Regions from separate parts of the Brevibacillus sp. HB1.1 genome, predicted to be linked through region 1. Evidence: riboswitches for the same ligand, from Rfam matches in the RefSeq annotation. Region 1 holds a riboswitch; each other region holds the start of a gene.
The links. A riboswitch is a leader RNA that binds a small molecule or an ion and turns the genes downstream of it on or off. The one in region 1 is predicted to bind S-adenosylmethionine.
Positions count from the first base shown of each region.

Region 1 (2,267 bases):
CGATACCCACCCGTTGCTTTTGTCCACCGGATAGCTGAGAAGGATAAGCGTTTGCTTTATCAGACAAGCCAACCAAGCCGAGAAGGTCTTCTACCTTGCGCTTAATGACATCTTTGGGGACGCGATTCATCCGCAAGATTTCCGCCACATTGTCAAAGACATTATAGGAAGAGAGCAGGTTGAAGTGTTGAAAAATAATCCCGATCTTTTTGCGAGCTTGCCGCAGCTCTTTTTCTTTGAGGGTCAGCATGTTGTGGCCATTGACGATCACAGAACCGCTGGTCGGCTTCTCCAACAGGTTGATGGTGCGGAGCAGGGTACTTTTTCCCGCTCCGCTAAAGCCGATAACCCCGTAGATTTGCCCTTTTTCTACCTGAAGGGATACGCCCTTCAATGCTTCTACCTGCTTGTTTCCTACTTGATACGACTTATGAATATCGGTTAGCTGTATCATAACGAGTTCTCCTTGTTGTTCTTGATGTTCCTGGCGTCGATCTTACCAGGACGGCAGTACAGCTCCTTCAAAACGTTCGTCGATGAATTTTTTCACTTCTTCCGAACGGTAAATGTCTACCAGTTTTTTGATAGCTGGGTTGTCTTTGTTGGTTTCGTTGACTGCCAAGATGTTCACGTATGGAGAGTCAGCCGTCTCAGCGAAGATCGCATCTTTTTTCGGGGAGTAGCCAGCTTCCATTGCGAAGTTCGTATTAATCGAAGCTACCTCTACGTTGCTCAACGAGCGTGCCAGGAAAGCAGCCTCCAGCTCTTTGAATTGCAAATTTTTTGGATTTTCCACGATGTCCAGTGGCGTTGCATTGTCGCCCACGCCATCTTTGAGCTTAATCAAGCCAGCTGCCTGATAGAGCAGCAGGGCGCGTGCTCGGTTGGTTGGGTCGTTTTGAATGCCGACAACGCCGCCTGCCTGGATGTCCTCGACTTTTTTATGCTTGGTGGAGTACAGGCCCATCGGGTACGTGACGGTTTTTCCGACCTCGACAATTTTTGTTTTATGATCTTGATTGAACTTCGCCAAGAACGGGATGGTCTGGAAGCTGTTTACATCGAGATTTCCTTTATCGAGAGCTTGATTCGGCTGTACGTAGTCGTTGAAAACGACGACTTCGACTTCAAGTCCTTTGCCTTTGGCGACTTCTTTCACTTTGTTGAGAATCTCTTCGTGCGGGCCGCCAGTGACGCCCACTTTGAGTGAGGTTTGTTCAGCAGAAGTGCCACCGTTAGCAGGAGCAGTTTCTTGTTTACCGCCGCAAGCCGTTACGAACGATGCAGCGAGCAGTAGTGTAGTGAGCAGTAGACCAGTCTTTTTCATGAAAATACCCCTTTTCTCTGGATGTAAGATGGAAAAGAAAAAAGCCTCTTCCGACAGAAGAGGCGAAAACTGCGAGTATGTAACCACACTGCAACAATACCTCTCTTATCTGTCGGAATAAATTCCGCTGGATTTGGCACCGTATCGTTTGCGATAGGTTGCCGAGGTGTCATAGGGCCAGTCCCTCAACCTCTCTTCATAAGAGAATGTGCTATGAAATTATCATTCCAAACATTGTTGTTAATTCTTATTTGGATAGTTGGATTATAACGACTGAATTTTTAGGTGTCAACTGTTTTTGCAAACGAATGACTTGGTGGAAAAATGTGAAATTGATCAAAATACGAATATTATATTGAAGAATTAAAAAATCATATGTATAATGAGAGCGAATGAACCCGATACCAGCTATCGCAGGTGATGACATGACTCTAGTGGACTCCAATGAAACCAGAAAAAAGCTGTCTGCCATCTATAATGAGATAGCAAAAGAGTTGTTCGGATTTGGAACGACTTTGCTCCGAGTCACGATTGAAAACCAGATGATTACGTTCCAAGCCAAGCATCGCCGCTCTCCGCGCTCACAAGCGTTGGAAGGAGAAGCGCCGGCCCTCAAGCTCGAAGTCGATTTTCGCATGTCCCTTCTTTATAAGAAGAGACTGAGAGAGCGACTGGAGGAAGAGATGGGGTTGCCGTTGGAAGCCGTGCTACGGGACTATGATGCGCCTACGCAGTGGGCGATCACGAATGTTATTTTAGCTGAATCAGAACTGAATACCTGACGCAATCGTTCGGATTTTCTCTTTTGATCTATCTTAAGGGGAGACCGTAGACTTTGCGTAAAAACGGGTGTCACTTCTCTTTGTTTACGAAGAAAAGTGCTCTTGTTTAGAATGATACGTTCTAATCAAGGGTACTTTTCTTTTTATTGTACCACCAT
Region 1 is NZ_JABMIV010000004.1:422,646-424,912, reverse strand. Features, by position in the region: gene HPY27_RS14480 (methionine ABC transporter ATP-binding protein) at 1-454, opposite strand, end outside; gene HPY27_RS14475 (MetQ/NlpA family ABC transporter substrate-binding protein) at 497-1,327, opposite strand; SAM riboswitch class I at 1,430-1,532, opposite strand; gene HPY27_RS14470 (hypothetical protein) at 1,753-2,109, shown strand.

Region 2 (2,267 bases), 130 kb from region 1:
TTCACCAGCTCAATCGGCAGGCGAACCGTGTAGAGGAAATTGTTGGCGCTATTAATCAGATCGCGACACAAACGAATCTCTTGGCGCTGAATGCGGCGATTGAATCGGCGCGTGCAGGCGAACATGGACGGGGATTTGCTGTTGTAGCGGACGAGGTACGCAAGCTGGCAGAACAAAGCGCGACAGCTACGCAGGAAATTACCGACATTCTGAAATCACTCCACCAGGAAAGTGAGAATGCGGTGCAGCATATGAGCAATGGGGAAACGTCTGTTGCAAAAGGCCAAGAACTGGCCGTGAAAACAGTGGCCTCCATCGAAGCAGTGCGTGCCGGGATGATGGCCTTCCTGCAAGCAGCTGATCAAGTAAGCTCCAGCATGGACCGGGTAAAAGTGCGTTCCGGAGAAGTTGCCATCGAGATGTCGACCATTACAGCCGTAACCGAGGAATCGGTAGCCAACTTAGAAGAGCTGTTTGCGACAGCAGAAAACCAGCATCAAAAAGTACGTGAGATTACGGAAGAGCTGGGCGAGCTGAATACGTTGTCTCATCGTCTCCAGCAAACCTTTCACGTGAAATAGGTTGTTTCTCGATGCTGAAAAGACGACTTTTTAAACTTTTATTCACTTTTAGAAGTGTTTGGAATTGAGAAAAAAGAATTGCATTTTCGAACCGTTCTGCTAGAATGAATTCCATTGTAACTAAATATATTCAGCTACCTTATCAAGAGCGGCGGAGGGACTGGCCCGATGATGCCCGGCAACCACTGATCATGTCTATGCATGAACAGAAAGGTGCCAATTCCTGCAAAACCTGTACCATGGTTTTGACAGATGAGGAAGAGAACGGCTACGTACGCAAACTCTTCCTCCGGGAAGAGTTTTTTTTGTTGTATTTGTAAAAGGGGAGGGGTAAATAAACGAACGATAAATTAATTTTATAAGAGAATATTCGTAAATAGTATTGAAAAAATGGGTAAAAAGCCGTACATTACCTAATAGGATAAAGAAAAACGTAAAGTTCGGATAGGGAGAGATACATCATGAAGAAGTTATTGCTGGCTTTAACGACATTCGCAGTATTGGCAACAGGGTGCTCGACTGGCACAAGCGTACCGGCAGATCAGCCAGGAGGACAAGCAGCAGGACAAGAGGGCGCGGACAAAAAGCGAATTGCCTTGATTTTGCCCGAGAAAATTGGTGTGAACCCGTTCTTTCAACAAATGGATGAGGGTGCAAAGAAAGCCGCACAAGAGCTGGGCGCAGAAGTGAAAACGATTGAATCTACGGACCATGGAGCGATTGAAGAGAATCTGCGCGTGGCTGTTGCAGAAAATTATGATTTGATCATCACTTCTTCCTTTACATCAGAGGATGCATTGAAAAAAGTAGCAACCGAAAATCCTGACCGTAATTTTGCGATTATTGATACCGTAGTGGATTTGCCAAACGTTCGCAGTGTTACCTTCCGCGAGCAGGAAGCGGCTTACCTGGTGGGAGCAGCAGCAGGTCTGGCAACGAAAACGAACAAAGTAGGTATGGTTGTCGCTCTCGATATTCCACAGTTGAAAAAATGGACAGTCGGCTTCGAAGAGGGCTTGAAAGCGACGAATCCAAAGGCAGAACTGATGGTCAACTATGTAGGAAGCTTCACTGACCCGGCAAAAGCGAAGGAATTGGCTTTGCTCCAAGCTTCCAAAGGCGCTGACTTCATTAACGGTGCAGCAGCTGTAGGCGACCTCGGCGTTTTCGAAGCGGCGAAGGAAAAAGGCTTCTTCACAGCAGGTCAGGACGTTGACCGTACGACGATCGATCCAGAGCATATCGTTCTGTCCCAATTGAAAGGGACCGACGCGGCAGCTTATGAAACCGTGAAGAACTTTGTAGAAGGAACGTTCAAACCAGGTGTTGTTGCGTACGGCTTGAAAGAAAAAGGTGTTGGCGTAACCTATGTCACGCACGAAAGCAAAACGCCTCTGAACGCTTTTATTGGACAAGAAGTCGTGGATAAAGTGAAAGCGATCAGTGATGAGATAGTAGCAGGCACCCGCCAAGTACCAGACAAGTTCTAATAAGGTAGTTCGGTGCTGAAAAGCTAACTTTTTGAACAATTATTTAAAGCTTGTGCACAGTGATGGATGTGACCGACTACGGCTGTGTAGTCGGTCTTCCATTTTCATAAAAGGACGTACAGAAATGAGGGAGTGGGAATGACCGATCGCTTGGAAATGAGGGCCATGACCAAGAAGTACGGAGATTTTACCGCCA
Region 2 is NZ_JABMIV010000004.1:295,817-298,083, reverse strand. Features, by position in the region: gene HPY27_RS13915 (methyl-accepting chemotaxis protein) at 1-581, shown strand, start outside; SAM riboswitch class I at 718-840, shown strand; gene HPY27_RS13910 (BMP family lipoprotein) at 1,043-2,071, shown strand; gene HPY27_RS13905 (ABC transporter ATP-binding protein) at 2,210-2,267, shown strand, end outside.
Region 2: it holds a riboswitch for S-adenosylmethionine, as region 1 does, so the genes downstream of both, HPY27_RS13910 (BMP family lipoprotein) here and HPY27_RS14475 (MetQ/NlpA family ABC transporter substrate-binding protein) in region 1, are expected to answer to the same signal.

Region 3 (2,267 bases), on a different contig from region 1:
AGCCGCTGACTGTAGCCGGCTTCTTGTTGCTTTTAAATCAAGGCGCATTCCTGATCGGGAGTATTGTCGGCGGGATGATGTTTGACCGCTGGGGTAAAATGCGCACCATTGTTGTAGGCTCCATCGGTGGAATGATCATTTCGGTCTGTTTAGGTGTTACACAAGATTTTACCGTATATGTCCTACTGTTATTATTGAATGGTCTGTTTTATGGATCCCTTTCTCCCGTTATGAATGCGCTGGCAGTGGTTTTATGGCCGGAGGGAGGCCGTAAAGGAATCAATCTGATTTACGTCGCCCTCAATGTGGGTGTAGCTGCCGGCTCTGCTTTAGGCGGCTTCTTGGCAAGCGTTTCGTTTGCTTGGACGTTTTTCGGAAATGCGATCACACAAGTAATTGTGCTGACGATGTTTATGCTCATTTTGCCGCGTCAGTTAAAACTGGCAGAGCAAAAACGTCAATTGCAGACGACTGCTCCCGAACAAGCAGAGGGAGAACTTCTACGAGAACCACAGCAAGAGACCAAGGTCGTATGGGGAGCATTGCTACTCTTATGCGGAGGGTTGCTCATTAGCTGGATTGTCTATGTACAATGGACAACGGTGCTGTCGACCTACATGCAATCCCTGGGCATTTCACTCCGTCAATACAGTCTGTTGTGGACGCTGAACGGCGGTTTGATCCTGTTTGGTCAGCCATTGATTGCGTGGGTCATACGACGCTTTGCCCGTACGCTAAAAGCACAAATGCTCTTGGGCGCTTATATTTTTGCCATGTCGATGTTGATTTTGTCTCAATCAACGGTTTATGCAGGCTTTGTTGCAGGCATGTTCATCATGACGCTGGGAGAAATGCTCGTATGGCCAGCGGTGCCGGCAGTAGCGGCACAGTTTACGCCAGAGGGACGAGAAGGCTTCATTCAAGGTCTGATTGCAGGGACTGGATCTGCTGGGAGGATGCTCGGACCACTTCTTGGCGCCTTCATTTTCCAATCGATTCATGCGCAGGGACTATTGTTCGTGATGGCGGGCTTGTGTCTGTTGTCTGTCGCATTCTTTGCCTTCCACACATCTTTTCAAAAAAGAAGGCATCAGGTACCCTTACAGAATCAAGCATCTTGACACGGTTTACGTGCTCAAGTAGTATGATATAGACGAAAAAACAGTATATTCCGTGTGTTTGACTTATTCAGAGAGGTGGAGGGACTGGCCCTATGAAGCCCGGCAGCGGATCTGTTCTATGCGATGGACAGATGCTGTGCCAATTCCAGCAGGATTTTTTCCTGACAGATAAGGACGTGACCAAGCTGATCTCCCCCTTTTTCTGTATGGAAAAAGGGGGTTTTACTGTATTGGGCCCAAGAAAGGAATGGAAGAAAGATGCGCATTCAACCCTCCGACATGATTGATCGACTCCCTACCCAGTTTTTTGCGACCCTGGTGGCAAAAGTAAACAAGGTCATTGCGCAAGGCCATGACGTCATAAACCTAGGGCAGGGCAATCCTGATTTGCCGACACCGCCACACATTATTGAAGAATTACAGGCGCAAGCGGCACAACCACTCCATCACAAATATCCGCCTTTTCAGGGACGCGTGGAACTGAAGCAGGCAGTGGCTCATTGGTATAAGCAAGAATTTGATGTGGACCTCGATTCGGAGGAAGAAGTCGCGATATTGTTCGGCAGCAAAACCGGACTCGTAGAGATTTGCCAAGTCCTTATGAATGCAGGCGATGTTGCACTGGTTCCAGACCCAGGCTATCCGGATTATTGGTCGGGTGTTGCTGTCGTAGACGGACGGATGGTCATGATGCCGTTGAAGGCGGAAAATGACTTCTTGCCTGACTACAGCCAGCTCTCCCAAACTGATTTGGATCGAGCGAAACTGATGTTTCTCAACTATCCGAACAATCCGACAGCAGTCAACGCACCCCTGGAGTTTTATGAGGAGACCATTCGTTTTGCCCGAAAACATGAAATCGTCGTCTGCCACGACTTCGCCTACGGGGCGATCAGCTATGACGGGAAAAAGCCGGTCAGCTTCATGCAGGTTCCGGGTGCAAAAGAAGTGGGTGTAGAATTTTATACCTTGTCTAAAACGTATAACATGGCAGGCTGGCGTGTTGGTGCTATGGTAGGAAATCGCGAGCTGGTTCGTCTGATTAATCTCATTCAGGACCATTACTTCGTCAGTCTGTTCGGAGCGGTACAGATGGCGGCAGCGAAGGCGATGACAGAGTCACAGCAGTGCGTTCGCGATCTCGTT
Region 3 is NZ_JABMIV010000009.1:70,952-73,218, reverse strand. Features, by position in the region: gene HPY27_RS21560 (MFS transporter) at 1-1,121, shown strand, start outside; SAM riboswitch class I at 1,182-1,296, shown strand; gene HPY27_RS21555 (pyridoxal phosphate-dependent aminotransferase) at 1,380-2,267, shown strand, end outside.
Region 3: it holds a riboswitch for S-adenosylmethionine, as region 1 does, so the genes downstream of both, HPY27_RS21555 (pyridoxal phosphate-dependent aminotransferase) here and HPY27_RS14475 (MetQ/NlpA family ABC transporter substrate-binding protein) in region 1, are expected to answer to the same signal.